2 regions of the Blautia massiliensis (ex Durand et al. 2017) genome follow, and region 1 is predicted to be linked to the other one. Evidence: riboswitches for the same ligand, from Rfam matches in the RefSeq annotation. Region 1 holds a riboswitch; the other holds the start of a gene.
What was found. A riboswitch is a leader RNA that binds a small molecule or an ion and turns the genes downstream of it on or off. The one in region 1 is predicted to bind cobalamin.
Positions count from the first base shown of each region.

Region 1 (16,179 bases):
TAATGTGTACGGCAGGTTTTTCCGACATTAGGACCTGTGATAGATGGCTGGGAACCGCATCCGCCGCCACAGCCTCCGCAGGAATGTCCGTCTTCATGACCGCCGCAGGAGTGTCCATCCTCATGGCTTCCGCAGGAATGTCCATCCTCATGATGGTGATGATCACAGTTCACACCTGTGGATACCAGCTCGCCCTTCAGATAAGCATCCACAGCCGCATCTACGTCACCCTGTGCTCCGGAACATAACTCAACACCAGCCTCAGCAAGTGCTGCCTGAGCGCCGCCACCGATTCCGCCACAGATCAGAACGCTGATTCCCTGATCTGCAAGAAGTCCGGCAAGTGCACCATGTCCGGTGCCATTGGAGCTGATCACTTCACTGGAAACAACCTTGTTATCTTCCACCTCGTACACCTTGAAAAACTCCGTTTTTCCAAAATGCTGGAAAATATTTCCGTTGTCGTATGTTGCTGCAATTTTCATTTGTAAAACCCTCCATTAATCAGATATATGTCTCATTAGTATAGCCCGATACCAGTATAAAAGCAAGGATAATCACCAGATCTTTTTTCCCGTTTCCATATCTACAAGATCCAGATAGATCACCCGGAACTTTTCGCCAAATTCCTGATCTCTGTGCCAGTGCCCAAAGTACCAACGGGTCAGTGAATCATATACCGTCTCATTTACATACTGCAGATAATTCTGCAATTGCCGTTCTTCCATCGCCGAGTGATATCCGCCAAGTGAAGGTATAAGATTTAACGGACAGGTATGTGTAATTACATAATCTACCTTATAGTCACAGGCCTTAAGATTTTTATTTCCGTTCTCATAATCTTCCTCAGAAGGAACCTCTTCCTTCCAGTAACTTTTGTTCAGGGTACGATATGCCCTGTCTATGGAAAAAGCTCCTCCAAAACAAAATCTCCGGCAACAAATAATGCATCTCCCTCTCGAAGCTGTCTGCTAATCATCGTTAATGCCGCAGTGTTACCATGTAGATCTCCGGTAATAAGCAATCTTCCTGACATTTCTGTTTCCATACCGTTTCACCTCCTTCCTGATGCGTCTTACATCATTCTCTCACAGGTAAGATAATCTGCGCCCCAGTTTTTATAGCAGTCTGCAATACTGGAATCCGTAAACAGCCACAACGCAACTTTAATATTTTTCGAATGTGCTTTGGCTATTATATTTCTGTAGGTACATCCATACTGGGCACTTATGTCAAATTTATATCTGGCACATTCATTCAGCGCTGCACTGGTAATCTGATCCCGGAGTATCCACTGTATGCTTACAGTTCCTGTTGTTTTTGGTGTTACAACACCACTGGATGAAACGGTTGCGATTTTCGTATTCGAAGATTTATAAAATACTGTACTTCCATGTTTTTCCGGCTTCAGCTGTGCTGTTCTTCCCTTTTTTGTTTTTATCGGGGTTGTTTTATATCCGGTAAAATCTGTGTATATGAGCTGATTATATGTATACACTTTACAGGAAATTTTTTTTTCCACCATAAACAGCAGAAATCTGAACATTCCATAAATTTATTATGCCGTAAAGATCGGTCATTTACAAGTTTCATATCTCTGTTTTATATGCAAAAAACACCTTCCGGGTCTAAGCCGGAAAGTGTTTCTGACCTGTTATTTTTCTGTTTATAATTCTACGTTACTGCTGTTTGTAAAAACCGGATAAACCGCCGGGATGTGTCTCATTCCAACTCTTACGCACAATTCCGCATATGCAACAGCCAGAAATGCCGGATCGATGATCTTCACCGGAAGTTCTTTTTCCAGTTTTTCTCCGTATCCTGCCATTCCAAGACAGCCCAGGATGATCCCGTCGGAATGATCTTCCTCCACCGCTTTTTTGCAGACCGCTTTCAGATATTTTTCCGTTACTTCCGGATTGGAGCGCAGCTCTCCGATTGGAATGTCCAGCGCCCGGACCGCTGCCATTTTTTCCCTGGCAATGCCGTTTCGCATCAGACGGCGGTAGGTTCTCGGAATATTGATACTCTCCGAAGTCAGCACCGTAAAACGGTTACAGATCATACTTGCCGCAGCCAGGCTGGTTTCTCCGGGGCCGATCACCGGAATTCTTACATTTTCACGGATGGCGTCAATCCCCACATCACTGAAACAGTAGATCACAATAGCGTCGTATCCTTCTTTTTCCGCACGGATACTCTCCTTCACCATTTCCGCTGCCGCAAAAGCTTCGTCTGTATTACAGTCCAGTTCGTCCGGACCTTTTTTGATACAGTCCACAGAAACCTCCGCATCGGAAGAAAGTGCCGCTTTCAGCATACGCTCCCTTGCATCCATGGTTTCCCGGCTCATGGCCTTGTCCGACATGATCACTTTTATTTTCATTTTTTACCTGCTTTCTTTTGCTGCTTCAACAGTCCATACATCCGATTCTACACCAATCTCGAACGCAATAAAACGCTTGCCTGGATTTTTCTTGTAATTTTCGTATGCTTTGGTAACCAGTTTTCTTCCAACCAGAAGTGTAGGGATGTTCACGAAGATCAAAATTACATTGATCAGGTCAGATACATACCACAGGTTATCCAGCTGAAGTCCGGACAGTACAGTCAGAGTTCCAAGAGGAACAAAGATCAGCGCGCCAAGGCATCTTGTAAAGTAGATAAATTTCTTATTCTTGGAAATCTTGTTTGCCGCAATCTCTGTGTAAGTCAGGTCACAGAGAAGTGTTGTAAACGCAAACAATCCAAATGCAACAACCACGATGATAAATACGATCACATCCAGGATTCCGTCACCTGGTGCCAGTTCCTTGACAGATGTCAGGAAAGTTCCGATCTTGTTGGCTTTCATCACATCCCAGTCAATGGACGGATTGTTCCAGATCGCACCTGCAGTTACCACAAAACCAGCCAGGGAACAGATCACGATCGTATCTACAAATACACCGATGGACTGAATAAATCCCTGCTCGCATGGATGATTGGCATCCGCAATAGAGGAAGCCTGTGTCGCGGTACCCATACCAGCCTCATTGGATAAAAGTCCTCGTTTCAGTCCCTGCGCCATAGCTACACCAAATGCTCCGCCGAAAATAGCGCTTGGTTTAAATGCTCCCACAAATACAGCTGCAAAAAATCCCGGTACTTTTCCAATATTCAGAACAATCAGTACCAGCACGATTAAAACATATAAACCTGCCATAACCGGTACAACCGCATCGGAAAATTTTGTTACGCTTTTAATTCCACCAAATGTGATAACTGCGATGACCACGATGATGGCAGCTGCGATCACATAATACAGCGGATCTGTTACCTGCGTTGTTTTTCCCGTTACTTCATCTGCAATGGAACTTACTGCTGTAAATACATGGAACGTATGTACCGGAATACTCAGCATGTTGTAGATCAGATACATGATACACATTGTTGCTCCGATCCATGCTTTGTTTTTCCAGATCTTCTGGATATAGAAGGTAAAACCTCCTACGTATTCGTTGCCTTTTCTCTCTTTGAAAATCTGTGCCAGTGTTGCCTCACAGAAAGAGGTTGCCATTCCCAGAAATGCGGAAACCCACATCCAGAAGATTGCTCCCGGTCCTCCAATGGTTACCGCTCCGGTTACACCGACAATATTTCCGGCTCCCACACGGCCGCCCATACTGACCAGAAAGGCCGCCAGCTGGGAAGTTCCAACTTTTGCCTGCTGTTTGGAAGTCAGAAGACGGATTCCTGTTTTAAATTCTTTTACCTGTACAAATCCAAACCGTAAAGTAAAATACAAACTTCCGCCAAGAAGAAGCAGAAATGCAATGGACAGCTGCCCTAAGATCGGAATGTTTGCGTACGCATCAATGTTTGTCGGAAAGTCCCAGAGAAAATCCGCCACCGGAACTACCTGTGCAAAAAGCTGATTTACCAGTTCAAATATATGAGCCATGAATGCTCTCCCTTCTTTTCCCGTTATATGTATGCCCTCTTACCGATCCTGACTGCTTTTCAGACAGTATTCATACATTTCCTCACCGGTTGTCCACCATACACCATCAAAAGTTTCAATATAATCCAGAAGTTCTTCCAGAAGTCCGATCCTGCCCGGTGCACCGATGGCTGCCGGATCCAGCTGCAGAACATAGCAGAGGCCATATTCATGACATCCGAAAAATTCATCTTTCCAGTTATTCAGAACTCCTGTATAATTCGCGATCCTGCCCTGTCCTGCCGGAAATGCCGGATGATAGTTGAATGCAAAATACGGAAGATCATAATTAACCCAGTGAATAGGAATCTCCAGGATCTTATCCTCTCCCAGGTCTTTCCAGTATGGTCTGTCGTCATCGCAGAGATTGCTGGAATACACCAGCCCGTTTTTCTTTGCGATCCGTAAAGTATCCAGTGTCAGCTCGCCTTCCGGGGAACGGAATCCCTTCGGTGTAACGCCACATACTTTTTCGATGGCCTGGATTCCTTTTTTGATGGCGCTTTCCTGCTCTTCTTCGGATAACAGTGCCATATGTTCATGGTGATATCCCAGCGCCGCAATTTCGTGGCCTTTTTCAACAATGGCTTTCAGCTTATCCGGATACTGCTCCGCTACCCATCCCGGAGTAAAAAATGTTGCGCGGATTCCACGTTCTTCCAGAATTTTTAAGATACGGTCCACACCTCTTGTCATTCCATACTGGCCAAGAGAAAGAGTCTTTGGCATATCTTTGCAGGTCGGATCTAACTGCAGCCAGAACAGTTCCGCATTCAGGTTGATGGTGATCATGGCGCTGCATTTTTTGTTTTCCGGCCACTTTGGTCTTTCCAGTTTCATCCTTATTTTTCCTCCTGTTCTTCTGAATGGCTTCGATACCAGTCTGAAACTTCTGTTCCGGTTGCTACCCAGACATCCTCTTTGGATGTGATCTGCTCCAGCATATGTTTCAGGATCTGGATCCTTCCAGGAGATCCGATCACCTGCGGATGGCTCATGTAGGAAATACAAAGTCCTTCTTTGTAGTGCCCGCGGAATTCTCTCATGAAATTATCTTCTACCAGACGATAACTGGAAATTCGATCCTGGCCTGCCGGCTCTGCCGGATACATATTATAGGCCATGGCCACGTAATCATCTACTTCCCATTTCGTCGGGATTTCGATAAAATCAGTTTTTTCACCGTTTATCACAGTCCGGTATGGTCTGTCATCCCCACGCATGGAGCTTGAATAGCGAAAACCTCTCTCGTACAGAAGCTGTGGTGTGATCTTTGCCCAGTCACCGGATGGTGTCCGGAATCCTGTTACTTCATGGCCAATGAGATCTTTAAAAATCCTCTGTGTTTTCTCAATGATCTCAATCTGTTCTTCTGTTGTTTTTCCCGCAAATCTCTCATGTGCGTATCCATGATGTCCGATCTCATGTCCTGCCTCTGCGATCCTCATGATCACTTCCGGATAACGCTCTGCTGTTAATCCCGGTACAAAAAATGTAGCTTTTACACCGTAACTCTCCAGCATATCCAGGATACGGTCCACGCAGCGCTTCGGTCCGTACTGGCCTACGGATAAGGATTTGATGTATTTCTCACCATTTGGAAGTCCACGGTTTCCGTTTTCCCAGGTGGTATCTCCGTCTACGTCGAAGGTAAACATTACCGCACATTTTTTACCTTCCGGCCATTTCAAATTTCCCATTGTGTATTCCTTTCTGTTCTTTCTGGATTGTGAATTATCGTCTGAATACATATTCATTCTTTTTGAATTAATATTTGTTCACTTGGTCACCCACTTGTTTATAAAGAATAGCACCCGAAGGTGCTTTTCGTCAATATTTTTTTAATTTTTGATGTTTTTTATATCTGGTTAAATGCATATTTAATCAATTATTTTTCAAAACAGATCGTATCTTCCTTCAGCATATCCATCGTAACCTGAAGATGCTCATGCATCAGCCTCTGTGCTGCCTCGGTATCCCGCCTACGGATCGCGTCGATGATCTGTCGGTGAGATTCCAGCTCCTGCTTCTCCGATGTGGCTTCCAGCACATCATAAAACTGACCGTACATCATATCCAGAATGGCATTCAGTACCAGCTCCAGGGTCTGGGTCATAAACATGCTGCCTGTTTTTTCTGCATAGAGTTTGTGCAGTTCAAATTCTCCGGTTGTAGTTCCGGTTGTTTCGTAGGTATGTTCCACTTTTTTGTAGGCTTTTTCCAGGTCATCAATATCCTCCTCAGAGGCGTTGCGGATGATAAGCTCTACGCCTTTTACTTCCAGAACCTGACGTACTTCATAAGCTTCCAGCATGGAATAGCGTTCCAGATTTTTGCTGAGACTTTCTGTGCGTTTCTCTGAACCATGGCCTGGCTGTTCTCTTAAGAATCTTCCTTTTCCCTGATAGGAAACGATCACGCCTCTGGTTTCCAGAACATGAAAAGCTTCTCGCAGAACATTCCGGCTGACTTTCAGCTGTTCGATCAGTTCTCTCTCCGGCGGAAGCTTTCCTCCTGGCTGGATATGCTTCTCGTCGATCAGCCTGTAAAGTTCTTCTACTACTTCTTCGTATAATAAAGTCCGTGCGGATTGACTTCTTAATTTCATATATTTCTCCAATCTGTTGATCTTTATGGTTTGGGAAACCTGCGGTATATTTTGCTGCCCTATAAGATTTTATTATAATTGTATTTCTTATGGTTGTGCAACAGGATTTTTGTCCCAAAAGCATCCATTTTTTCATAAAAAAACAGCTAACCCGTTTTTACAGGTTAACTGCTTTTACGCCGAAGCAAAATAATTTTCCAAAAACTCCAAACATACATATCATAAATATCAACGTCAACGTAATTTCTCTTTTTCTCCAGTCATACTTACTGGTATAAACTCTGATCTGTTTTCTATTCCAAGCTTTTCACTGAATTTCGGATCGTTTTCCATTTTTTCCAGGATCCGTATCAGCTGCAATCTTCTTGTCACATCCACACCGCCACCTCTTTCTCTCTGCCGGCCCTTGCTGTCACTCGATGAATCCAGTATAATAGAGCCATCTGTAAAAATAAACGATTTATATGTTGAAAAAACTTCATATAAGGAGAAAAATAAAATGAAATCATACGAAGAATTACTTTCCGATATTGAAGAAGATATGGAACTCATGGGTTCCTCACATATGGTTTATGCCATGGAAGAAGACAGTATTATCACCGATTACGATTACCTTCCATCTGACTCCTGCACAATCTCTATTACTTTAAGAGAACTTCAGGAAAAAATCCATCTGCAGATGCTCTATGCAAAAACCTCCGCACATATACCTGAAGCAGATAAAAATGCCCCGAAATTAGCTGTTGTTTTTCCGGGCATCGGATATACTGCCGACAAGCCGCTTCTGTACTATACCAGCCGCCTTGCCGGCAAACACGGCTACAAAATCCGCACGGTATCCTATGGCATCCTCCCGGAAAATGTCAAAGGAGATCCTGAAAAAATGAAACAGGCCTTTGACCTTGCCCTGGAACAGACAGAACGCTCCTTAGGCAGCATCGACTGGAATTCCTATGGCAGCATTCTGTTTATTTCCAAAAGCATTGGTACAGTCATCTCCTCTGCCTATGCTTCCCGACACGATCTGACTGTAAAAAGCATCCTGTTCACTCCTCTTGCAGAAACCTTTTCCTTCCCACTTGCCGGAAGCATCGCCTTCCACGGCACCGCAGATCCCTGGGCCGAAACCAATTCCATCCGGGAACTGGCAGCGCAGAAAGATGTCCCTCTCTTTCTCACCCAAAACGCCAACCATTCTCTGGAAACCGGTGATGTACTGACGGATATCTTTATTCTAAAAACCACAATGGAGCGGGTCCAGCGTTTTATTTAACGCCGGCCCGCTTATTTTTCTCCACCCACTAAAAACTGAGGTGTCAGCTTATTCAGCTCACGTTCCATGGAAGTTCTGGAAATATCACTGATGTCCTTCAGGGCAAACACTTTGGAAAAGCCGATCTCCATCATGTAATCCAGATCCCATGCCGGACGCTTTTTATCACTCATAAACAGCTTACTGCTGAGTTCTTTCCCTGTTTCCGCATCTTCATGAGCATGGATACCTCTTCCATATTTTTCCCACATGGCAGCATCATGTGCCTCGTAAATCTTTTTCTTTTCTTCATCATAAAGATGCAGATACCAGCAGGCGTCCGATACCAAAAGACGTCCGCCTTTTTTCAGTACACGCAGCCACTCCTTGTAAGCCTTCTGTGGATCGTCCAGCGTCCAGGTGATATTTCTGCAGATAACCATATCAAATGTCTCATCCGGGAAATTCAGATTGTGGCAGTCCATAGTCATCAGATCTGCGGATAAACCTGCTGCCTTTACATTTTCCTTTGCTTCATGGATCATATTTTCAGTAATATCGATCCCGGTCACATGATGTCCCTCTTTTCCCAGCATAATTTCAAAAAATCCCGGCCCGCAGCCTACGTCCAGTACTTCCAGATGTTCTTTTTCCGGCGCATACTCCAGAATCAGATTCTTCCAGTTTTCTGCTGTTTCACTTTTCAATTCTGCCTTGATCCCTTCGCTGTAAATGCCAGCTTCTCCTTCCCAGTACTCTTTGATCTTATCGTTTTGCATGTCACTTCTCCTTCTTTGTGGCTACTACAATAAATTTTTTTCCCTGATATCCGTATTTCCAGAAATCCATCGTCCATGGTCTGTTCAGCCAGCGGTTCTCTCTGATCTGGATCCTGGCAAAGCGTACCTTCTTTAATATCTGAAAGTCCGCTTCCGGACGCTTCTGCGATGTAAATGGCAGCTTTTCATAAATTCCGCTGTTTTCCTTCACGTCAGATCGATATATTTTTCTTTCTGTAACATAAATAAGAAAATCAGCAATTTTCATATAGATCTTATTTTTTAATGTGGGTTCGATGGTCCGATAGTCCCCATCAAAATAAATGATCCTTCCACCTGGTTTTAATACAGCCTTCCAGCGTCTGAAAGCTTTTTCCGGATCATATAATGTCCACACCGCATCTCTGGAAAGTATCACATCATAGCTTTGTTCCTGTTCCAATGGCAAAGTTACACCATCTTCCTCACAGATTTCCACCTGCTGATGATACTGCCGCATATTCCTTCTGGCTTTTTCTACCATTCCTGATGAACCATCAATCGCTTTTACATCATGTCCCAGACGCGCTGCTATGATGCTCATAAAACCCGGGCCGCAGCCCACTTCTAAAATACGAAGGGGCTCAGGTCCAAGAAGTCTTTTCAATTCTTTTGTCCAGTAAGATACCGTTCTTTTGTTACTCAATTGTTTTTGGATCATATCATCATAATCACCGGAATCTTCTGTCCATTTATTCTCGATCTTTTCAAACATTTTTTTACTCCACTACATCCAGTGTTGCCCAGTTAATGCCTTCATAGGCAGTCGGTGCAAGCTCTACATTGGTCAGTCTGGTATTGTTATAGATATAATCACGGTTCGGATAATACAGCGGTACTGTTACTGCCTGATCATTGATACGTGTGAGGATCTTATCGTATAATTCCGTCCGCTTTTCTTCATCCTGTGTCTTTAATACTTCTCCGAGATCTTTGTTCAGCTCCTCATCGTACCAGTTTACTGCCTTTGCTCCATCTTCCGCATAGAACATTGATTTCAGGAATCCATGAGGCATCCAGGAATCTTCATAGCTGCGGTAAATACACAGATCGTAATCTCTGGTGTTCCAGATCTCATCATAGTAAGCTGCGGATTCTTTTTCTACCAGTTCAATACCTACACCAACCTTCTCATATTCAGATTTCAGGAATTCACAAAGAGATTTCCATGAAGCATATTCTTCAGTCTGGAATACCAGTCTGAGGCTCAGTGGTTCTCCGTCTTTTTCTACAATACCATCTCCATCTGTATCCTCATATCCTGCTTCCTTTAACAGTTCCTTTGCTTTATCCGGATCATATGGATAGCCCTTGCTGTTTTCTTCTGTTACATAAGGAACTGTCGGAGACATAAGTCCGGTTGCAGGATTGCCGTAACCATCCAGCAGATCATTTACAATGCTTTCTTTATTTGTTGCATAATTCAGTGCCTGACGTACGTTTACATCCTGAAGCGCCGGTGTATCATAATTTTCGATCAGATAGTAAGAAAGTGTGGAAACCTGCTGTTCTGTCGATAAATTTTTATCTGCCTGGATAATACTGAAGCTTTCGGGTGGAATATCCTGAAGATTCAGATCTGCCTCTCCACTCTGAAGTGCCATCACTCTGGCATCACCGTCTACCACCTGTTTCAGAACTACTTTATCAATATTTGGTTTCTCACCGTAATAATTAGGATTTGGTACCAGGACAACCTCCTGACCGCTTTCATAACTGTCGATCATCCACATTCCGGTACCCACTTCCTGACAAAATTCTCCGTCTTCATCCAGTGCACTTTCACAGGTGAAACGGAATGGTCTTGGATAGCTGAATTCGATCAGCAGTGTATAGCATGGTTCTGCGAACTTAAATTCTACAGTATAATCATCTACCTTTGTAACATTTTCCAGTTTGGCTGAAAAGTTACCGGTCACATCCTGTTTCACCCATCTGTTATAATTCCACATCACATTGTCTGCATTAAACACTGTACCGTCTGAGAATTTCACATCTTTTCTTAAATGAAACGTATAGGTTGTGCCATCTTTGCTGATATCCCAGGATTCTGCCAATGCCGGTTTAATTTCTCCATTTTCTCCATAACGCACCAGTGGATCATAGATCATTTCATAAAGACGAAAGTCCGGACCACTTTTTATAGGGTCACAAAGTTCAGGAGTCAGATCAATGGATGTCATTGCCGTAACTACTTTTTCCTCTTTTGCCTGTACATTGACACCTGTCAGTAAAGTTGCCGCCACCATGCTCAATGCTATCAATTTTGCTACACGTCTTTTCTTCATTTCTTCCTCTCCTTTGTTTGTTTTATATTTTACAGCATATGACATGCCGCAAAATGTCCTGTTTCAATTTCTGTCAATTCCGGTATATGCTCTCTGCATATATTTGTACATCTTCTGCACCGGTTCTGATATGGGCAGCCCTGTTCCGGAATGGTATCTGAAAATATTTTCTTTTCCTGCGATCCGATTCTTCGCATTTTCGGTTCTTTTACCGGAATAGAATCAAACAGATCTTTTGTATAAGGATGTACGGCAGTCTCCTTTAAGCTGTCCGTATGATCGATAAACTCGACCACGCGTCCCTGATACATAATAGCCACCTCTTTGCAGAGATATGGAACGTTGGACAGATCGTGAGTGATCAGTAAATAGGTCATCTCATATTTTTCCTGCAGCTCATTTAACAGATGCAGGATCTGCTTTCGTATGGAATAATCCAGACTGGATACCGGTTCATCACAGATCACAAGCTCCGGTCTTAATACCAATGCTCTCGCAATATTAGCTCTCTGACACTGACCTCCTGAAATCTGTCCAACATAACGGTTGCGGATATCCGGATCAAGCCCCGTCTGGATCAAAGCCTCCTTTACTCGCTCTTCATACTCACCCTCTTGCAGTTTTTCATGTAATTTCAAAATTTCCAAAATATTTTCTCCAATGGTATAACCGGGATCAAATACCCCGCTGCTGCTTTGAAAGACCATCTGAAGATTCTTGCGATATGGACGAAACTGCTTTTCAGACAAATCCTGCATTTCCTGTCCCTGAAACCAGAATTTTCCATCTGTAGGTTTCTCCAGGCCGGCGATCAGCTTTCCGAATGTAGTTTTACCACTTCCACTTTCACCGATCAGAGCCATGGATGATCCTGCATGGATTTCCAGACTTACATCATCCACTGCCTTCACAATTTTTTTCTTACCATAATATTTTTTTAAATGTTCTGTCTTTAACAACGTACTCATACTTTTCCCCTATAAAACTGCATCCAGCAGTTTTTTTGTATATGAATGCTGCGGATGATAAAAGATCTCTTCGACGGTTCCGTTTTCCACTATTTCGCCGTCTTTCATGATTGAAACATCATCTGCGATCTCTGCCACCACACCCAGATCATGCGTAATAAATAACACGCCCAGATTTTCTTTCCTGGATAGCTGATAGATTTCTTCCAGGATCTGCTTCTGTACGGTTACATCCAAGGCTGTCGTCGGCTCATCTGCGATCAGATAATCCGGTTTCATGGACATGGCAATGGCGATCATAACACGTTGGCACATACCACCAGACAGTTCGTAAGGTTTTTTCTTCATCAGTTCTTCCGGATCACGCAGATTCATCATCCGCAGACTTTCCAACGCTGCTTCCCTTGCCTGTTTTTTGCTCATTCTGCGATGTTTTCTCAGTCCTTCCAGAAGCAGTTGTTCAACTGTAAAGAGCGGATCAAGAGCAGCGGTCGGATCCTGAAAGATCATTCCGATCCTGTCTCCGTATAACTGTCGCTTTTCTTTTTCTGATAACTTCAGAAGACTCTTTTCGTTCAGTGTCACATCTCCGGATATCACCTTTCCATTTCCTGCAAGCAGATTCATGATCGTCAGAGAGGTAACTGACTTGCCGCTTCCGCTTTCTCCCACCAGAGCATGGATCCTTCCGCGCTTTACTTCCAGGCTGACATCTTTTACTGCATGAACCATTCCGTGAGAGGTCTGAAACTCCACATGTAATCTTTTTACCTTTAGAACATCATTTTTGGGCTGTTCCATTCTGTATTCCCTCCCCCAGATAATTAAATGCCAGAACAATGATCATGATCAGTATGCCAGGATAAAACATCAGTCTTGGATAAGTCTGGATATAACTTTTACTGTCACTGAGCATGATCCCCCATTCCGGTGTCGGTGCCTGCACTCCAAGGCCGATAAAGGAAAAACCGGCAATTGACAGAATGATCGAACCGATTTCCATTGTTGCCAGTGCGATCACAGATGGCAGGATATTTCTCAATACATGCCGGAATATGATCCTTGCGTGGCCGCAGCCGCCGGCTTTTAGTGCGGTCATATAATTTTTATTTTTTTCCTGAAGTGTCAATGCCCGGGCAAGCCTTGCATATTCTGCCCAGGATACGACCGATAAGGACAGAATCAGATGAGCGCCGCTGGCTCCTACGGTTCCTGCAATGGCAAGTGCCACAATAAAGACCGGCATAGCCATAAATACATCAATGATCCTCATAATTATGGAATCGATTTTTCCACCTACATATCCGGCAAACAGTCCGATCGGCACCCCGACACATACGGTGATCAGAAGCACCGCAAAGCTATAGCTCAGTGAATACCGGCTGCCCCAGAGAAGTCTTGATAAAATACATCGTCCCAGCTGATCAGTACCTAAAGGATATGCCGCCGACGGATTCTTTAATTTTATCGAAACATTCACAAGCAGTGGATCATGCGGCGCCAGTACAGGTGCAAAAATAGCTGCCAATGCAAAAATTATGACCACCATCAATCCTATTTTTGTTTTCGGTGACTGGAATACCTGTTTCCAGTACAGATTCTGGATCATGCTTTTTTCTGTTTTCTGCTTTCTTCTGCTTCCCATTCTATGACTTCTCCTTTACTTTAACTGAATTCGCCGGTCAATCGCAGAATAGGCGATATCCACAAGAAAATTTAATACTACAATGCCCACAGCCAGAATAAAGATAAAGCATTGCAGCACCGGAGTGTCTTTTGAGATCACGGATTTCAATGCCAGATTTCCGATTCCCTGAATTGAAAAAATACTTTCTATCACAGCTGAGCCACAGAAAAAACCGATCACAATTGATACCAGACGTGTAAGCACAGGAATCAGAATATTTTTCAGACCATGACGCAAAATTACATTTACAGATGACAATCCCTTAGCTCTGCTGGCACGTATGTAATCCTGCTTCAGCACCTGTATCATATTGGTACGGATCAATCTCGTCATAATTCCAAAGAAACTGATATCCATGGCAAATGCCGCAAGAATCGGGATGCCTCCGGCATCTCCTCCGATCACGGAAATCACTTTTAGCTTTACTCCAAATATATAGAGCAGCATCAGACCGATCCAGAAAGACGGCATAGATACACTGAGGGACGACAAAATGCGAATGACTTTATCCAGAACTCTGTTTTCATAAATTGCCGACAAAATCCCGAGAGGGACTGATACGATCATCAACAATAAAAACGAAGTAACTGCCAGTTTAAATGTCTGTGGAAAATATCTTTTTAATTCTTCAAAAGCCGGTTTTCTTGTAGAATATGATTTTCCAAAATCGCCATGAAGTGCTTGCTCCAGCCATTTCCCGTATTGTACCAGCACCGGCTGATCCAGTCCTTCCTCATGCCGTACTTCTTCTATCTGCTCCGGTGACGGATGCTCGTATTTTTTCTCCGCCAGAGCTCTAGCCGCATCACCTGCCGATATAAAACTCAGCATGAAAATAATAAATGTAACCGCCAGCACTACCGGAATCATAAATATAAAACGCTTTGCAATTACTTTTCCCATTTTCATTTCTCCTCATTTTTCATCTGTTTATTCGGTTAAAATAAAAAAAGCTGATATGATCCAGCATCATATCAGCACAAAAAACAAACCTCTACCTCAGGCAGAGCTTATTCCTTCTGTATCCCATCCGAATCAGAATTCTTCTGTCAAAAAGGCAAGTCTCCTGACTCCAGTTCTTCCTACTTACCATCTTCCCGGATCTCTCCAGTGATATTTTGGTTTTCGTCCCTGTCACAGTAGCGGTGGCTGTTCTGGCATTTCACCAGATTCCTTATTAAGTACTTTGTACACCATTCTGACTATTCAATTTTCATAGTTGCAATGAATAAGTATCATAATATCATACTTTTCTTTTTATATAAATAGTTTTTTGTCAAATATAAAATATCTGAACATTTCATAGTGAAACCCGGATATTTTCTGCCTGTATTATTATAGATCCCTTAAGTAAATAACATTATGTATGAACGGTGACTTCTTTATATTTCCGTATAATGATCATATAACTTACGAATAATAAAACAGCTGCGCTGCTCCATGCACAGATCTCTGCATAGTATATCCCATCTTCGCCGATCAGTTTTGGCAGCAGCAGCGCAACACTGACACGCATTATAAATTCTGCAATGCCGCTGGCAAGCGGAATCAAAGTATTACCCAGGCCCTGGATAGCGGAACGATACACATACAGCAGATACAGCACCCACAAAAAGACAGCCATAATAAACAAATACTTATATGCTATATCCAATACCTGTCGGGTCTGATCCGGTTCACCGGATACAAACAGGGACAGTACATTACGTCCAAACAGTACCATCATGCCGGAAATGAAAGCCGAAGTGAGCACTGCCATATAAGTGCCGCTGCGCACGCCTTTTCGAATCCTCTGGTATTTCTTTGCACCAAGATTCTGGCCTACATAGGTTGTAATAGCATATCCATATGAAACGGCAGCCATCTCCAAAACCCCATACAGCTTGTTCGATGCCGTAAATCCCGCCACAAACAGAAAACCAAATCCATTGATCACATACTGTACCACAAGTCCTCCCACGGAGATGATCACATTCTGTACCGCAAGAGGAACCGCCAGTTCCAAAAGCCGCAAACTCATAGAGGGCTGCCTGTAAAAGTCCTTCTTTTCCAGGCGGATATCCGGGATTTTACGTAATACGATCAAACAGTACAAGGCTGAAAATCCCTGTGCGATAACGGTTGCCACTGCTGCTCCGGCTATACCCCAGCCAAAAACCGCCACAAATAACAGATCCAGTCCCACATTGATCACTGCTGCCACTGTCATTGCGATCAACGGAGATCTGCTGTTTCCAAGTGCCCGAAGGATCGCTGCAAATATATTATAAGCAGCTATGATCGGGATTCCTGCAAAGATCAGCCGCAAATATAGCATTGTCAGATCAATGACATTATCAGGTGTCTGTAAAAATAAAAGAACATAATAAACTGTACCTTCACTTACTGCGAGTACGACCACAGACAGTAATGCTGTCATGATATAGCTTTTCGCTACTGCACATTTCAGATTTTCCTTTTCCCTTGCTCCATAATACTGAGATACAAGAATAGAAAAACCCTGTGTGATACCTGTCATGATCCCCAACACCAGCCATACCAGCCAATCTCCGGCGCCTACTGCCGCCAGTGCTTCA
Region 1 is NZ_CP146725.1:1,781,232-1,797,410, forward strand. It holds gene V9W66_RS08470 (NifB/NifX family molybdenum-iron cluster-binding protein) at 1-485, opposite strand, end outside; gene V9W66_RS08475 (hypothetical protein) at 558-713, opposite strand; gene V9W66_RS08480 (metallophosphoesterase) at 902-1,048, opposite strand; gene V9W66_RS08485 (Ig-like domain-containing protein) at 1,076-1,525, opposite strand; gene V9W66_RS08490 (aspartate/glutamate racemase family protein) at 1,667-2,386, opposite strand; gene V9W66_RS08495 (alanine/glycine:cation symporter family protein) at 2,390-3,943, opposite strand; gene V9W66_RS08500 (polysaccharide deacetylase family protein) at 3,983-4,822, opposite strand; gene V9W66_RS08505 (polysaccharide deacetylase family protein) at 4,825-5,682, opposite strand; gene V9W66_RS08510 (FadR/GntR family transcriptional regulator) at 5,871-6,590, opposite strand; gene V9W66_RS08515 (hypothetical protein) at 6,825-6,962, opposite strand; gene V9W66_RS08520 (alpha/beta hydrolase) at 7,090-7,863, shown strand; gene V9W66_RS08525 (class I SAM-dependent methyltransferase) at 7,875-8,621, opposite strand; gene V9W66_RS08530 (class I SAM-dependent methyltransferase) at 8,623-9,375, opposite strand; gene V9W66_RS08535 (nickel ABC transporter substrate-binding protein) at 9,380-10,948, opposite strand; gene V9W66_RS08540 (oligopeptide/dipeptide ABC transporter ATP-binding protein) at 10,978-11,916, opposite strand; gene V9W66_RS08545 (ABC transporter ATP-binding protein) at 11,926-12,717, opposite strand; gene nikC (nickel transporter permease) at 12,698-13,561, opposite strand; gene V9W66_RS08555 (ABC transporter permease) at 13,577-14,506, opposite strand; cobalamin riboswitch at 14,643-14,816, opposite strand; gene V9W66_RS08560 (MATE family efflux transporter) at 14,964-16,179, opposite strand, start outside.

Region 2 (16,179 bases), 1.8 Mb from region 1:
TGACCGTGATGGAGCCGGCAGGTTCTTCTTGGCTCTCATCCCCTTTATAGATGGTAAACGTTGGAAGTGTGGTACTCCATCCCTCATCATCCGTTGCCTTGATATCCACAGTGTTGCTGCCCTCATTCAGATCCAGACGGTAAGCCAGGATTCCCGGCGAAGGCTCCCCTTTTGAAGAAAGTCTTTCACCGTTTCCATATACTTCCAGTGCCGTAGAGGATAAGCTGTTCCCGTACCAGTCTACCGCCTGTACATAAAATGTACGGTATGCGGCATTTACCGTTTCCCCGTCAGCCAGGTCTGTGGCGATCGTTGGATAATGGTCTTCCTCCGGTGCCTGTGTCGGTTCCGGCTCCGGAGATGGCGTCGGCGTTGCACTGAGCGGTACCTGCGCCCCATCCTGGTTCCGGTCATCGTCCTGGTCCGGTGTTTCTTTCCGGCTGTCATCATCCTGGTCACCATTTTTGTCATAATGGATGGTATTGTCTTTGGAGCTGTCATTATCCTCTCCTGTAGAGCCGTCTTCCGGATCGGTATCCCCTTTTTGGGTATCTTCCTTCTGGCTGTCCGGTTCCGGTGTCTGGGAAGCTTCCGGCTCTGATGTCGGCTCCGGGGTGACAGTCGCCTGTGCCTCTTCCTTTTTCTTTTCCGGTTCTTCCTCCGGTTCATCTTCCAGGATCTGTGCCTGTTCTTCAAAGGAAGATTCTTCACCCGTAGAAGCATCTTCCTGGCTTCCGGCATAAGCATATCCCCTTCCAAGATAGCCCTTTAAGGAGCTTTCACTGTTCACCCCCTGTACCGGATTTTCACTTTTCTCCGGTTCATAGTTTTTCATTCCCAGAAATAATACTCCGGCAAAAAGCAGGAGACAGACAATAGCTGTCAGAAAGGAAAGCCGGTTATTCTTTTTTCTCTTTTTCATGGTCATTTCCTCCTTAATACAGCCTTTCTATATATTTCATGATCCAGTTTCCATACCAGCTTCTGGCTTTTTTCAGTTCTTTTTTCATTTTCTGCACGCACAGAGCGGTATCCTTTCGTTCTTCTTTTGATACAGCATGGGGACTGAACGCAGCCTTTTCCCCGATAACGCTTGTTTTTCGGTAACACTTCATGGCATCTTCCGAATAAAGCTCAGGGCCATGATAATAAAGAAGTCGCGCATATCCGGCCATGGCGCGAACCGCCTGGCGGTCATCTTCACTTTCAAACAGTTTTCTCCGTCTTCTGTTTGCGTGAATGCGGAGCACACAGACCGTAAAGATAAATATCAGGCAGAAGAGGTCAAATACCGCAAGCAGGAGGATCAGAAGCTTTTCGATTCCGAACAGTGCCAGTTTTAAGCTCCAGTGTGTCTGGATGTTCTCCTGTGCAGGCGGTTCGTCCTGTGCTTCCGGGATGGCGGCTGCTTTGGCTCCTTTTGCCTCCAGGCCTGCCGTGAGGTCTGCTTCCTCCATGACATTATAGTATTCCGGTGTCATTTCTACCGGTACCCATCCAAGGCCGTCCATATAGATCTCGGTCCAGGCATGTCCATTCTTTCCCGGGACTTCTATCGTATCCCCCGGGTTTTTATCTTTGATATCTTCCGGTGTGATCAGATAGCCTTCCACATAACGGGACGGGATCCCGTAATAACGGAACATCAGTGCCGCTGCCGTGGCATAATGGACACTGTGGCCGATCCTAGTGTTTGTCAGGAAGTCCTCTGCAAAATCCCCCTGTCCGGTATACGGATCGGCTGCCGTGCTGTAAGTCAGGTTCTTTTCCAGATAGGAACGGATCCTGCTGATCGCTGTATAGTAATCGGTATGCCCCTGTTCCCGGTTTCCACCGTCCCCCAGTTCTTTGCGGAACAGGGTTTCCAGGGCACCGGACAGCTTCGTATCCTGGCTGTACACAAATGCGTTGTAATAACTCTCATCATCACGGTAGGAATCCCCTTCATCCCTGGCAAGTGCCTGATAGACCCTTGCCCCCAGCACCGTAAAATCTTTTACCAGGTTTCCATTTGCCTGATAGTGATAGTTTCTTGCTCCAAAGAGTCCTTTTGCTTTTAACATACTGTCAGCAAACGGTGTCTCTTTCCTGTATCCAGCAGGCAGTTCTGTAATCTCATAAGGGGTATAGAGATAACGGCTGTCTGCCTTTTCATTTTTTATGTCCACTTCGGATACTTTGTCAGAAAGGGCATCATCATCTGCAAGTGCCCTTGCACGGCTTAGCTGAGTCTCCCCATAAAATCCATCCTGATGGAGCCAGTAAAAGAGCGTCCTCTGTTTATAGGCATCCTCCGTATCCAGGCTTTCCCAGGAAGAACCGTCATACACGCTTCCCACAAATCCTCTCAGGTAGAGAGAATCCGGATTTTCCATGGTAACGGAAAGTGCCGTATCGTCTGAGGCACTCCAGGCACCGCATTCTTTCAGCTTTCCATCCGGAAGGGTATTGATCTTTCCTTTTTTGTAGCGCAGGCTGCTGATCCCGTCCAGGGCCTCTTTTTTAGCTTCTGTGACAAGTGTCGAGGAACCATAGTCTTCGGACGGCATAAACTGTTCCAGAAGGATCCCGGCTGCCAGCATTACGGCACATGTCAGGATGCTTCCTGTCAAAAATGCCCGGCTGCTCTCTGCCCGGTGGCGTTTCCCTCCAGAACGGGAAAGGATAAGATTCAGTTCCAAAAGGATCCCCATGTAAAAAATAACTCCTGTGCCTGCATCCGGCTCCATGCCAAGGATCCCCGAAAGGATGGGAAGCACCAGGGCCCAGGCGATCACCAAGACATAAGCCTGCAGTTTCAGGACAAGGAATCCGCAGACTGCCGCTGCCATTCCAAGATAGATAAGAAATATCAGGTGGGAGACATCCTCTCCCTGTATCCCGGCAGTCTCAAACCGTTTCAGATAAATCCCGGCACGGCTTCCCAGGATGCCTGCCATATCATTCCAGTATAATGCCATGCCGTCTAAGAGCTGTCCATGGAACAGGAAGATCCCTGCGATGGAAACCGCTCCCATTCCCATCCGTCCGTAAAGTCCATATCTTCCCATTCTTTCTGTTGCAGTACAGAACACTGCCATAAGAAGCACGCTTCCCAAAATCGGTGCCATGCGTTCCTGCTCAGTAAGGACACTCATAAAAAGCAGGAGCCCTCCGCCTGCACTCAGCCAGATCAGTGCAGTTTCCAGCAGGATACCGGACAGTTGTTTTCCATATGCTGTTTCTGACTGTCTTTTGGATTCTGTGATCCGTATTTCCATAATACCTGTTCTCCTCCACTGTCTCTGCCGCCTGTGCCGCATCCTACGATCGTCACTTCTCCCTTTGCTGCCAGGAGTTCTGCTTCTTTGTCCTGCGGGTCGCCGGTTATATATACATAGTTTGCAAAATTCTGTATTCCCGGGTCTTTCAGATATTCCCGTACCGTGACCGGGGTCTTTGCATCACTTCCATAACGCAGGAAGCGGTACAGGATGTTTTCGCGGTCCTCTTCTGTACGGATCTTCTCCAGCCGGAACTTCCCAGTGCTGTGGTCATAGACTCCGGCCTGGCAGGAGATCTTCTTTTCCATAAAGCTCTGAAGGACTGCGGAAAAGACTTCTGCCACCGTTTCCGCACGCTGCGGATCCCGGTCTGCCTGAAATGCTTCTGCCAGGATCAGTACCGTATCATCCACCGGAAAGCTTTTTTCCCGGATCATGATGTCATCCAACTTTCCGGATAACTTCCAGTGGATCTGCCGGATGCTGTCACCGGAACGGTATTCCCGGATATCATAAGTTTCTCCCGGATCGTCCCCCGGGCGGCTTCCGGAATAGCGGAAACTTTCCATATCAAACCCCTCCCTGGCCAGGAGGGACATCTCTCCTTTTTGTTTTTCCGGCATTACAACCGTATAAGCACTTGCGTCTGCTTTCCTCTTTAAAGAAAAGATGCGGAAAAAGTCCTGGCATTTCCAGTCAGAAAAACAAAATCTGATGCAGCCGCACCAGCTGCTTCCGGTCTCAAACCCGATGACCTGTTTTTCCTTTCCTCCCAGGGAAAAGGAAAGAGGGATCTCTCCTTTTTCACCGGTAAAAAGATTTTCCCACCGGAGCACTCCTGCCCCGCCAAATACCGGCCATGCAGACTGGTTTTCCATCCGTATTTCCCCGTCAAAACGCCCCATTCTCTCTGCCGCCTTTGGAAGATGCAGTTTTATAACGGCCTTTTTTCCGGATAAGGCCACACTCCCTGCGGAAAAGATCAGAAGAAGGGCGGAGAGTAAGAGAACCGCTGCAAAGAGCCATGTGCCTGTAATTACTGCTGCTCCTGCCATGCAGACCAGCCACAAAAGCCACAGGATCCTGTTCTTTATCATCCTTCCACCTTCGGTTCCGGCACTTCTGACAGGATCTCCGAGAGGATCTCACGGGCAGTTTTTTCCTGATACCTTGCCTTGGAATCCAGGATCATCCTGTGTGCCGCAACGTCCTTGAATACCTCCTGCACATCCTTTGGAATGACATAATCCCTTTCTTTCATGTAAGCAGCTGCTTTTGCCATCCTTACCAGTGCCAGGGTTCCACGCGGGCTTAATCCCAGCGTGATCAGCACATGTTTCCTTGTAGCTTCCGCAAGGTCTGCCACATAGTCGAGCATCTGGTCTGCTACATAGATCTCCTGTACCTCTTTCTGGAGTTTCAGCACCTCCTCCCGGGTAACTACGGTCTTTGCATTTTCCAGGGGATTTTCCCTCTGTCTGTCCCTTAACAGTTCCACCAGGCTCTGGTGATCCGGGTACCCCATGCTGACACTGATCATAAAACGGTCAAGCTGTGATTCCGGAAGGAGCTGTGTACCGGAAGAGCCCACCGGGTTTTCTGTGGCAATGACTACAAACGGGGATGGCACACAATGGGTTTCCCCGTCTACCGTCACCTTTCCTTCTTCCATTACTTCCAGAAGGGCAGACTGGGTCTTACTGGAAGTACGGTTGATCTCATCTGCCAGTAAAAGGTTGCACATGACCGCTCCCTCATGATAGGAGAACTGTCCGTTCTGTTTGTCATACATGGTAAATCCGGTCACATCGGAAGGGACAACATCCGGTGTAAACTGGATACGGTTAAATTCCATTCCCATAAGACGGCTCAGTGCCAGTGCGGTTGTGGTCTTACCAACACCAGGCACATCTTCCAGAAGGACATGTCCCTTTGCGAGCACTGCCATGAGGATCTTATCTGTGATATCTTTTTTTCCTTTAATGATTTTCTCCAGCTGATTCTGAAGTTCTGTTATTTTCTGCGGCATTTTTTCCTCCATCCTTATCTGTGGTCTGTCATATCAAAAAAACTGTTTTCCTTATCCTGGTAGCGCTGGTAAGCCACCAGTGCACAGAATCCCTGGTCTGTTGCCATGGGGTTGCTTTCCCCGTCCAGGGTATGTTTAAAACTTCCATCCTTCTGATAAAAAGTCATCAGTGTATCATACAGGCCTTTTCCATCTTTCTGGAAACGTTCATCCTCATTGCAGTCTACACCTACCGCACTGAGTGCAATCACGGTCTGGGAAATGGATTCCGAGCTCTTTGCGCCAAATGCAGTATAACCGCCATCATCGTCCTGTATATCTGCCAGAAAATCCACACCCTTATCAATGACTTCCTTTACATCTTCTTCATCCTGGTATGGTTCCAGGCTCTGCAGTGTCATGGCGGTCAGATCCACATCCCCGTCTTTGGCGTTATCATCCAGGGAAAAGCCGCCATCTGCTTTTTCCCGTTCCAATATGTAATCCAGATATTTCTGTTCCAGCTCCCCGTCTTTATTGGCATCCGGGTCATCGGCATTTAAGGCGATCAGTGCATAAATGGCACCGTTTAATCCCTGGGAGACCACTGCATCAAAATCTTCCAGCGGCTTTTCGATATCGTAACCGCCAATATCCGTTGGATCCTTTCCTATGGATTTCAATGCCATGACTGCCCTGGAATACTCTGTATAACGGTTATCACTGAGCACGCCTTCCTGGTCTTTGACCCGTTTTTCAAGATTGGCACGATATTTTTCGAAATAGTTCTCATCCACCGTTTCTCCCGAACGGGCAAGTGCGATCACCGTCCATTCCCCGCCCAGGGTATCCGATGCCGGTGATGTTACGGTTTTCTGTTCATAAGCAGCTGTTTTTTTCAGTGCATCTTCCAGTTTTGGAGTCCCGCCCCCACAGCCTGTCAAAAACCCTGCTGTGGTAACTAACACCAGAAACTGGCATGTCCGTTTTTTTAATCTGTTCATAATCTCCCCCTCATTTTTTCGTTTATCTGTTTTATGCAAAGAATCACATCTTCTTTATTGGAACATTCTATCGTCCAGGTCCGTTCCTTTGTGCAGGGAAGAAGTTTTAAAACCTTTTCCCATGGAATTGTGCCCTTTCCTAAGCCCAAATGGGAATCCCTGTCCCCTGCATTGTCATGGAGATGGACATGTCCGACATATGGAGCAAGTTCTTTCGCCCATTTAAGGACCGAAATTTCCGAATAGCAGTGTGCGTGCCCCATATCCAGACACAGCTTAAAGTTTGGATGATCCACGAAGTTGTATACATCCAAAAGAAGCCGCCAGTCTTCATCCAGGACATTTTCCATGACGACCTGGGGACCTTCCCTGTCTTTCAAAAACTCCTGGAAAAACCGGCCTGTCTGTTCCGCCCATCCTTCCCGGAAATATACCGTAGGGATCATCCCTGAATGATATACGATCTTTTTTGCTCCAAGGCGGATTCCTGCCTGGTAACACTGGTCAAACCGTTCCATCGTCACTTTCCTTATCCGACTGTCAAAAGATGCCGGGTTTAAGTCCAGAAATGGCCCATGCAGGGTAAGCGGTGGATTTCCCATCTGCTCCAGTCTTTTTTGATACTGTTCCATTTTTCTTTCCAGCTGGTCCAGATTGTCAGATATGGAAAACTCGATACTTTCCACACCGGTTCCATACTGACCGCAGATTTCTTTCATATCTTCATCGCAAAGCAAATGGCTGACATAGATCAAAGCATTTCCTCTTTCCCGGACTCAATCAGCCCGTATTTTTTCTTAATGCGTTCCAGTTTTTCAAGAAGCGGCCTGCTCAAAAACCATAAAAAGATCACAGTTGACAGTGCATGCACCAGATCCACCGGTATTCCTGAAATATAGAAAGCAACCAGGCTGGCTGGTGTGATATACCCGTAAGACATCAGGATGCTGGCCGGGTTCATGATTCCTCCATAAATCAGGACTACACTTAAAAACCCATAAATGCAAAGATCCCGTTTCCTTGCTTTTAAGATTCCTTTCTGGTAAAGGATTCCTGCAAGGAAGCCAATGATGCCAAAAGAAAACATCTGCCATGGCGTCCAGGGGCCCTGTCCCATAAACATGTTGGATAACATCATGATTAGACAGCCAACGAGAAAACCTGCCTCGCCTCCGAAAGAGACACCGGTAAGGATCACAATAGCAGCCACCGGTTTGAAACTGGGTACCATAAAGAAGGCGGCCCTCCCTGCGACACCAATCGCTGCAAGGACAGAGATCACCATGATTTCCCGTGCTTTTGGTTTGCGTCCTTCAAACATCATAAAAAACGGGAGCATTGCAGCCACGATCACAATCAGGCTGCATATCAGATATTTCCTTCCATGGAAAAACCGGACTGACAGATACAAAAGCAGTGGTACGACCAAAAGCATCAGAGCAAGAGCAAACCAGGTCCTCCGGTTCACTTTCCCCTTCTTTTCCATCTGCCGGACGATCATCCCATCGGAGGGAAGGGTATATTCTTCCAGATCTTCTGCCGCTTTCTCTTCCTGTGCTTCATTTGGGGTGTCTTCCCAGAATTCATCTATAAACTGGTCCAGTTGCTGCTCTGTAAGCACGTAACCACATCCTTTCCGGTCACAGCTTCCGGAAACAAATGCCTTGCCATCCGGTTTGCTGCAGTTGTGTAGAAATTATTTCCGGCAAAAAACTCCCGGGTATTCTGGCTGGTAACGATGTTTCCCTCAAAAAACAGGCCTACTCTGTCCGCGTATTCTGCAACAAATTCCACGTCATGGGAGATCATAAAGATCGTCAGGCCATGCTGTTTCAGCCGGGTTAAGATCTTTCCGATCTCTTCTTTATATTCTGCATCCATTCCCTTCGTGGGTTCGTCCATCAGGAGGATCCGCGGTCGAAGCAAAAGGACTTTGGCAAGTGCCAGCCGCTGCTGTTCCCCGCCGCTCAGATCATAAGGATGCCTTTCCAGAAGCCCTTCCAGTTTGGTAAGGCTTACGATCCCTTCTATGGCCTTTTCTTTTTTCATATGAATCTGATATTCCGAAGACATTTTTTCTCTCCTGCCCCCGATCACAGAATACAGATCTTCCAAGACTGTTTTCTTTAAGAAAATGCTCTGTGGGTTCTGCGGCATGACTCCCAAAAGCCCACAATACAGATCCCGGTCTTTATACGAACGGATATCCCGCCCTTCCAGAAGTATCTTCCCACGGTATGGACATCGCACCCGGCTTAAAAGAGACAGCGTAGTGCTCTTTCCCGTACCGTTTCCACCTACCAGTGCATAGAACTCTCCTTTTTTTACCTCCAGGGAAAGATCCCGGACAACATCCGGGCTGTCCTTTTCATACCGGAACCAGACATCTTTCGCCTGAATGGACAATTCTTTCTTCGAACTATCTGTTTTTGTGTATCTGACTTTTTCAGTGCTTTCGCTCTTTCGCTGACTATCCGAAGCAATTCCTTTTTCGTTACAGTAACGGGAGAGCCACTGTCTTCCCTCACTGACTGTCAGCGGACAGGTTGCCTGACTGTCTGTCTCACCATAGATCTGCATAGGAATCGGCATGGAAAGAAACATGCCATGTTTTTGTTCCTTTAATTTTACCCCGATTTCCCTGGGAGTTCCTTCCAGATAAACATTCCCCTTATCCATGACAAATACCCTATCCGCATAAGGGATGATATCCTGAAGCCGGTGTTCCGTAAGGAGCACCGTTGTTCCAATATCACGGTTAATCTTTTTTACGGTTTCCAGAAAATCAGAAGCAGCGATGGGGTCCAGCTGAGACGTAGGCTCATCCAGTATTAAAAGGGACGGATGCATTGCCATGATCGCAGCCAGGTTTAAGATCTGCTTCTGTCCTCCTGACAGCTCTGAGACATTTTTATAAAACCACTGATGGATGCCAAAATAGCTGGCCATCTCCGCAACCCGCAGCCGGATAGTCGCATTGTCATATCCCAGGCTTTCCAGTCCAAAGGAAAGCTCATGCCAGACTTTATCCGTTACGATCTGATTATCCGGGTTCTGCATGACAAAACCGATCTCCTGGCTCTGTGTCCGGTGGTCAATCCCCGAAAGCGGCATCCCCCGGTAAAAGATTTCTCCCTCTGACTTTCCAACCGGGGCCAGCACGGTTTTTAACTGGCGCAGCAGCGTGCTTTTGCCGCATCCGCTCCGTCCGCAGATCACATTTAACGTTCCTTCTTCTATTTTCAGATTCGCATGGTCCAGAACCTTTCTGGAACATTCCGGGTATGCGAAGCTAAACTCCTTTACTTCTACAAGATTCATAATCATTATCCTTCCTGTTCCAGAGTTTCGTAGATTTTTTTGTAAGTCATATCCAGATCTGTTTCACAATGCTTCCGGCTTCTGGCAAAACGGATAGTCTCCGTCACATCCAGGATCACCGGAAGGAAACAAAAACATGCGAAACAGATGTATGTAAGCATTGCTTCAACTACTGGAACAGATACCGGAGCCTGATGCCCCTGAATGGTAAAACCAGCAAGTAAAATACGGGGATCATAACTTGCATAAGAAGCCCCATTCATACAGCCAGCAGCAAATACAAGGAATAAAGCTGCCATCACCGCCAGAAGACTTTTATCCTTCTTCGTAAATTTGTAAATGGAAAAAGCAGTCCTGCCTTTTAATCCATATCCCCTGCTCCGCATAGAATCCGAAGTTTCTATGGCATTTTCCAAAGCCCAGGTGACCAGTATCGACAGCATGTTAAAGCCTGCACGGATACGGTTAAAAAGGCTGCCCTCTGAAACATCCCTTCCCATGGATTTCTGTCCGTTCCGGATCACTTTCAGCTGCCCCGTAAATCTGGGGACAAAGCGAAGTGCCATGGAAAGGATCAGGGAAAGGGCCGGTATCAGCCTTCCAAACAGGTAAATAAACTTGTCGCTTGTCATAACTTTATTATAACAGGAAAACCACTGGATCACTACGAACATGACCGCTCCAAGGACTACTCCATAGACTAAGGCCTCCAAAGTGATCCAGTTTCCACTGCTTTCTACATAATATAGCATCGTGACCCCATAATGATTGAAAAGTGGATTCAGAAGAGCCACGATCAAAAGACTGGGAAGGGTAAAGAGAAAGCTTTGCCTAAGTGTCCTTTTTCCTCCAAGCAGAAAGATGGAATAAGACAAAGCACCCGCATAAGAAATGCAGATAAAGACGGGATGCTGATTAAACATAGTAAATAACAGTACTACAGCAAAATAAAAAAAATTCAAAAATGGATGGCATGTGGAAAAAGCATCAATGATGGATTGATCCGCAGTCTGTCTGTTTCTTTTCTCGGTCTTATTTGTTGATAACACGTTTAAATGTACTCCCTCTTTAATCCCTGCTCTTCACAGTACAAATCCACTTTGCTTCCTTTTTTACAACATATGGTGCAATTTTTATTTACAATCCGGGAACCAATATATTCCGGATCATGATGTATCTCCAGATGTTCCAGTCGGTTGCATCCATGAAAAGCTTCCTCTCCAATGAATGTAATATTTGCCGGAATGTACACATTTTTCACTTTTTGCATCCGGGCGAGCTGTGCGGTAAATGTACGGTAATTAAACCGTAAAATACTCCATGTTGCTTTGTCATTCTGTGAACGCATATGATCTCCTTTCCAACGTTCGGCTCATACCAAACTGTATATCTTTTACAGGTTTGTATTCTTTGCCTGACGTGTTGGATATACTGGCTCAAAATGCTTTCATAAGGCGTTTTTCATTCGATACATTTCACACAGGGAAAAGCAGCTCCGGAATCGCACCGGATTTCCTTAAATCGGCTGCCATCAGCCGAACCACGCTCGATTTTTTTGTTATTCTAATTATAACGATACGCCTTATTTCTGTCAATGTTTGCCAATGTTTCTGGTCTTTTTCTCATACCAGTTTAACTATTTTTCACAATTTCTTTACTTCTTATCTTTGTATGGGTTTCCAACATCACTTCCAAGATTGCAGGTATACTTCCATTCAATCTTATCCCCATCTTTGGGCTTATAACTGGAAGCCCCATAATTCGGGAACTCTCCATTTACACTGTACATCCAGCCAGAATTTTTTCCGCAGTCAAATTCATAAAGCTGATTGATGCCTTCCACGTAATAGCTTTTATATAACGGGGTGTATTTGGAAGAGAGCTGGATGTTCTTTTCCTCGCAGATTTTTTTTAAGATGTCAAATACGGTATCGCCCGTAGTAAATTTAACTTCCATTTCCGGAAGTATCCAGCCGTCTTCCGGGACAAATTCTTTTTTGGTTTCTTTTAGATCACCGATATTGTCAAGGATCGTCTGGCAGTCTATCGAAATGGTACAGGCAGCAGGCTTTCCGGAATCCCCTTTTCCGATTCCACAGCTCGTAAGGAGACAGCTCCACAAAAGCATAAAACAGCTGATTCCTATTACCCCGATCCGTTTCCAATATATTTTTTTCAGTTGCTTCATAATTATCCTCTATCGGATGAAAAGGTACCAAAAACACTATTTGATTTTTGATACCTTTTACACCCTTACTCTGTTTACTTAACTGTAATTTTTATCTTTTTTGTAACCTTTCCAGATTTAACTGTGATGGTAACAGTTCCTTTTCTCCGGCCTTTAACTACGCCCTTCGAGCTGACTGTTGCAATCTTCTTATTTGAAGAGCTGTAGATCACTTTCTCCTGGGAAGTGATCGGGCTGACCACCGGTTTTAAAGTAACACTCTTTCCTTTCTTGATGGTCAGTTTTGTCTTGAGACCGCTGATCTTCGTAGTCTTTACCTTTGCAGTCTGGACTTTTACTTTCAGAGTCGCTTTCTTTCCGCTCTTTAAGGTAACGGTGATCTTTGCCGTTCCTGTTTTGGTTCCGGCCTTGATCTTTCCGTTCTTATCAACGGTCACGATCTTTTTGTTGCTGGAAGCCCAGGACTTTATGGAATCCCCGTATGCCATGGAAACCTTCACCTTTGTGGTGGCCTGTTTCCGCTGCAGGGTAATGGAGGATACGTTCAGTTTTATAGTTGCCTTTAATTTGCTTCCATAATTCCGTGTCTGTTTTTTACCGCAGAGGGAACAGGTTCCTTCCTGCTTCGCCGGACGGAATACCGTAGCTTTTGCCGTAGTTTTCCAGGTGTATTTATGCGTATGTGCAATTACAGGAATCGTTTCCGTCTTTTCGTATCCGCAGACCTGGCAGGTATATCTCATCAGTCCGGTTGTCTTATAAGTAGCAGCCTTGATCTGCTTTCCTTTTCCATAGGAATGCTTCTGGTAACCACCCTTTTTCGTGTTATCCGTGATGTCACATTTTCCATACATGGCAACACACTCATGCCAGTGGGCATCCTTATCAAAATTCCATTTGCTGTCCCATACATGGTCATGTTCCAGGGTATAATCATCGGTATAATGGAATACGATCTCATCCCCGTCTTCCAGGTACTGCTCTTTTACTCCAAGATCTGGGTGGATTCCATTTAAAGTATACATCCAGCCGGAGTTCTGTCCGTTGGAAAATTCTGCAAGTTCCTGGCCATCCTTCGTGATTCCGGCAATGTAGGTCTCATCCCTTAATGTGCGGCAGCTCATTCCATTCTGGGACAGCACTTCTTTTAAGAGTTCCAGGACATTGGCATTTCCATCGATCGTATAATCTTTTGCTGCGATCCAGGTCTCCAGATTTCCTTTCCGCAGGGTGTGTTCCTGATTCTCCTTTGTACTGCCATGAACAGAGTCTCCGAGAAGCGTAAAGCTTACCGTGATCGTACCGGCATCTTTTTTCAATACCCTGACGGTCAGTTCCACGAATGCTTCCTTATAGGAAATCTTCAGTTTCTGTTCCCCACGTTTATCCTTGTTATATCCCTCTATGGTAAGGTCTGTCCACGAAAGTTCCTGTCTGGTTCCGTCACTGATCACAGCAACCACTTTCATTCCACTGAGATCCAGGTCCTCCCCAAGGTAAAACTCTGTCCGGTAATCACCAGTCAGCTCCAGGGAATCCACATAAACACGCAGGCCTTCTGTAGAGACCAGTTTTTCCTGGTCTGCCCCCAGTGGATCATCCATCCGGTTATATCCGGTCTGCCATCCGCAGCCTTCCACCTTCGGGCAGCTGGTGGTTTCTTTTTCTGTATTGACATAAGTGGCTCCGCTTGCCGTCTCATGGGTCAGACAATTGGTATCAATGTATCTTACAAAACCGATCCCTTTATTTGCCCCGCAGTCTTTTGCATAATAATTGTTGGTGATGTCATCGATACGGTTCAGGCTGTCATAAAAACCAATGATACCTCCTACATATGCTGCGTCTGCCTTTGTTGCCTGTACCTTTCCTGTAAAGGAATTGTTCTTAAAGGTATAAGTGCAGTTATTCCAGGTCTGTGCCACATAGAGGTCTCCACCAAGGATTCCTCCGACCTTGTCAGAACCGGTGATGCTTCCCTCTGAACTGCAGCTGTTGATAGTTATCTTGCATCCGTTCGGGGCTGTGGAATTGTCATAACCGCCACCTGCAATACCACCAGCCACTTCACTGGAAGCCTCTACGGTGCCGTAGAACTTACAGCCGATCACGGAGCAGTTTCCCATGGCATTGTCGCGGGTTCCGATGATTCCACCAACATAACTGGTTCCATAGACAGTCGCATAACTTACACAGTTTTCCACGGTACCCTGCATACGGCCGGCAATAGCTCCGATTTCATTCATATCTTTGTCATATCCAATGACAACATCCTTTTCAATGGTACAATTCCGTACTGTTGCTTCAAAGGAAGAAGAACATCCGGCATAAGGACTCATGGTCTTATTCGCACCCAGAAGTCCTGCTTTCAGAGTGCTGGATCCGCTCTTTAAGGTTACATTGTCTATCTCAACAGCCGTTCCGGAGAGTCCGACACCTTCAAAGTTGTTGACCAGACCATATCCGGCAATCTTTGTTCCATAGATGTTCAGGTTTCTGATCCTGGTATTTTGCACATATCCGAACAGCGGAAGACCACCTTCCGGGATAGTCACTGTATGGTTGTTTCCATCAAAGATACCACTGAATACATTCAGATTCGCACCGTTATGCAGATCTTTCTTTCCATCTTTTGTCACACCAATAGGCTTCCATCCAGTTGGCAGGGTGATATCTGCTGTAAGCTGGAAGTATGTATTTTCAAAGGAAAATCCCTCTGTATTTACCTTGTCACGCAATGCCTCAATATCTGAAGCTGTCTTAAGAAGGTATGGGGAACTTTCACTTCCGTTTCCCTCCCATGGAAGAGGGGCTTCTGTGACGGTGACGCAGGCGGTGTCTGAATATACAAATGCACTATTTATCGTCTTATCTTTTTTCTGGGTACGTGCATCCAGCTGATACCGGATCCTGCAGTAATAATAAGTCTTTCCTGCCTCTTTTATATCCGGTTCATAGGAAGATTCCGTTGCACCTGGAATCAGCGTTCCATTTGTGGTGCCATTTTCCGTATTTTTATACCATTGATATCTTGCCTTAACGTCTGACTGTTTTATATCAGAAATCTCTACAGATAATTTATCCTGCAGCGGTACTCCCTTCACCCCGGTTATATCTGCTGGCTGCTTTGTGATCTGTGGAGCCTCCAAAGTCAGAGGATATACCCTTACACAATATAAGCCGCTTTCAGCAGAATAAGTTTTTCCATCTATCTCATAGGAAACAATACATTTGTAATAATTATAATAATGGGGGGTATCTGTTGGTACCTGATAGGATGATGCAACAGCACCTTCGATCTCTTCCATCTGGTCAGATGTATTTCCTTGATACCACTGATAGGACAGTCTTCCCTCATCTTCCCGCAGTACCTCCGGCTGTATTATAAATGGATCTGCTTCTTCATCCTGCATAAAGCCATATCTGTCCGGTTCCTGTCCCTGGTAAGAAAGAACCGGTGTATAGTCGGTCTCGCCCTTCTTAAAAATGATTGTATAATCGGTAGCTTCCGCAATATATTTCTCTTCACTTTCCGGTAAATGGATACATAATTTATATTCACTGTGCTGGTCCCAGTCAGGGGTAAATCTTAAGCCAAAGGTACTTTGTGTAAGTTCCGCTCCGTCTAAAGATAACAATTCCGGATAATTGGAAAGATATGCCCAGCCGGGAGCCCATGCATTAATGTTGATATATTTCGTATTCTGCGGAACAAGCACTTCCATCTGCTGGTCATCCAGTGTGTCTTTCAGATCACCTCCGAGTTTATGTCCCCAGGAATCTTCCAGTGTTAGTTCCGTAAGATGGGTCTTATAAGAAACAGGAATCTGTACAGACTGGACAACACTTCCCTCCTGCCGTACCTCAAGCCTGATTGTCTGAATTGCTTTATAGCTGTACTTAACACTGGTACCCCTTAATAATGAAAAGTCATTCTTATCCAGTTTCACCCTACATATGGTTTCATCAGCCGGATTCGTGTATACCGCATAGACCGATCCGTTTTCCGGAAAACTGTCTTTCGTGTCCACATGCAGAGCCATCTGTCCATGACTCAGCTCCATAGGCAGCATGAATGCACTTTCAGAATTTAATCCATCAAGACGGTATTCTTTCTGGGTTTCCCCGTCTGTGATCTTCAGACTCACCGCATCGAGATAATCCCCCGTCTGTCCGGATGCCGGGACAACTGTTACATTAGCATAAGCCGCTGAGATTGCGGTTGCCGGCGAACCATCTTCTGTTTCCACCAGTTTTTCTGCTGTAACGAAATAGGGAACATCTCTTGCCTCCAAAGCAGGAAGTGTAACCCGCCCTTCCGAATCTGTGAGCAGTCCTTCCTGTTTCACACCATCAATATAAACGGATGCCCCGCTGCAGTCTGAAAATGCAGTT
Region 2 is NZ_CP146725.1:4,045,842-4,062,020, reverse strand. It holds gene V9W66_RS19170 (DUF4430 domain-containing protein) at 1-922, opposite strand, end outside; gene V9W66_RS19165 (DUF3488 and transglutaminase-like domain-containing protein) at 936-3,260, opposite strand; gene V9W66_RS19160 (DUF58 domain-containing protein) at 3,173-4,360, opposite strand; gene V9W66_RS19155 (AAA family ATPase) at 4,357-5,292, opposite strand; gene V9W66_RS19150 (prenyltransferase/squalene oxidase repeat-containing protein) at 5,307-6,275, opposite strand; gene V9W66_RS19145 (sugar phosphate isomerase/epimerase family protein) at 6,272-7,030, opposite strand; gene V9W66_RS19140 (ECF transporter S component) at 7,027-7,896, opposite strand; gene V9W66_RS19135 (ABC transporter ATP-binding protein) at 7,863-9,596, opposite strand; gene V9W66_RS19130 (energy-coupling factor transporter transmembrane component T) at 9,602-10,348, opposite strand; gene V9W66_RS19125 (leucine-rich repeat protein) at 10,648-10,944, opposite strand; cobalamin riboswitch at 11,001-11,156, opposite strand; gene V9W66_RS19120 (DUF4430 domain-containing protein) at 11,251-11,784, opposite strand; gene V9W66_RS19115 (Ig-like domain-containing protein) at 11,859-16,179, opposite strand, start outside.
Region 2: another riboswitch for cobalamin. It lies ahead of V9W66_RS19125 (leucine-rich repeat protein); the one in region 1 lies ahead of V9W66_RS08555 (ABC transporter permease).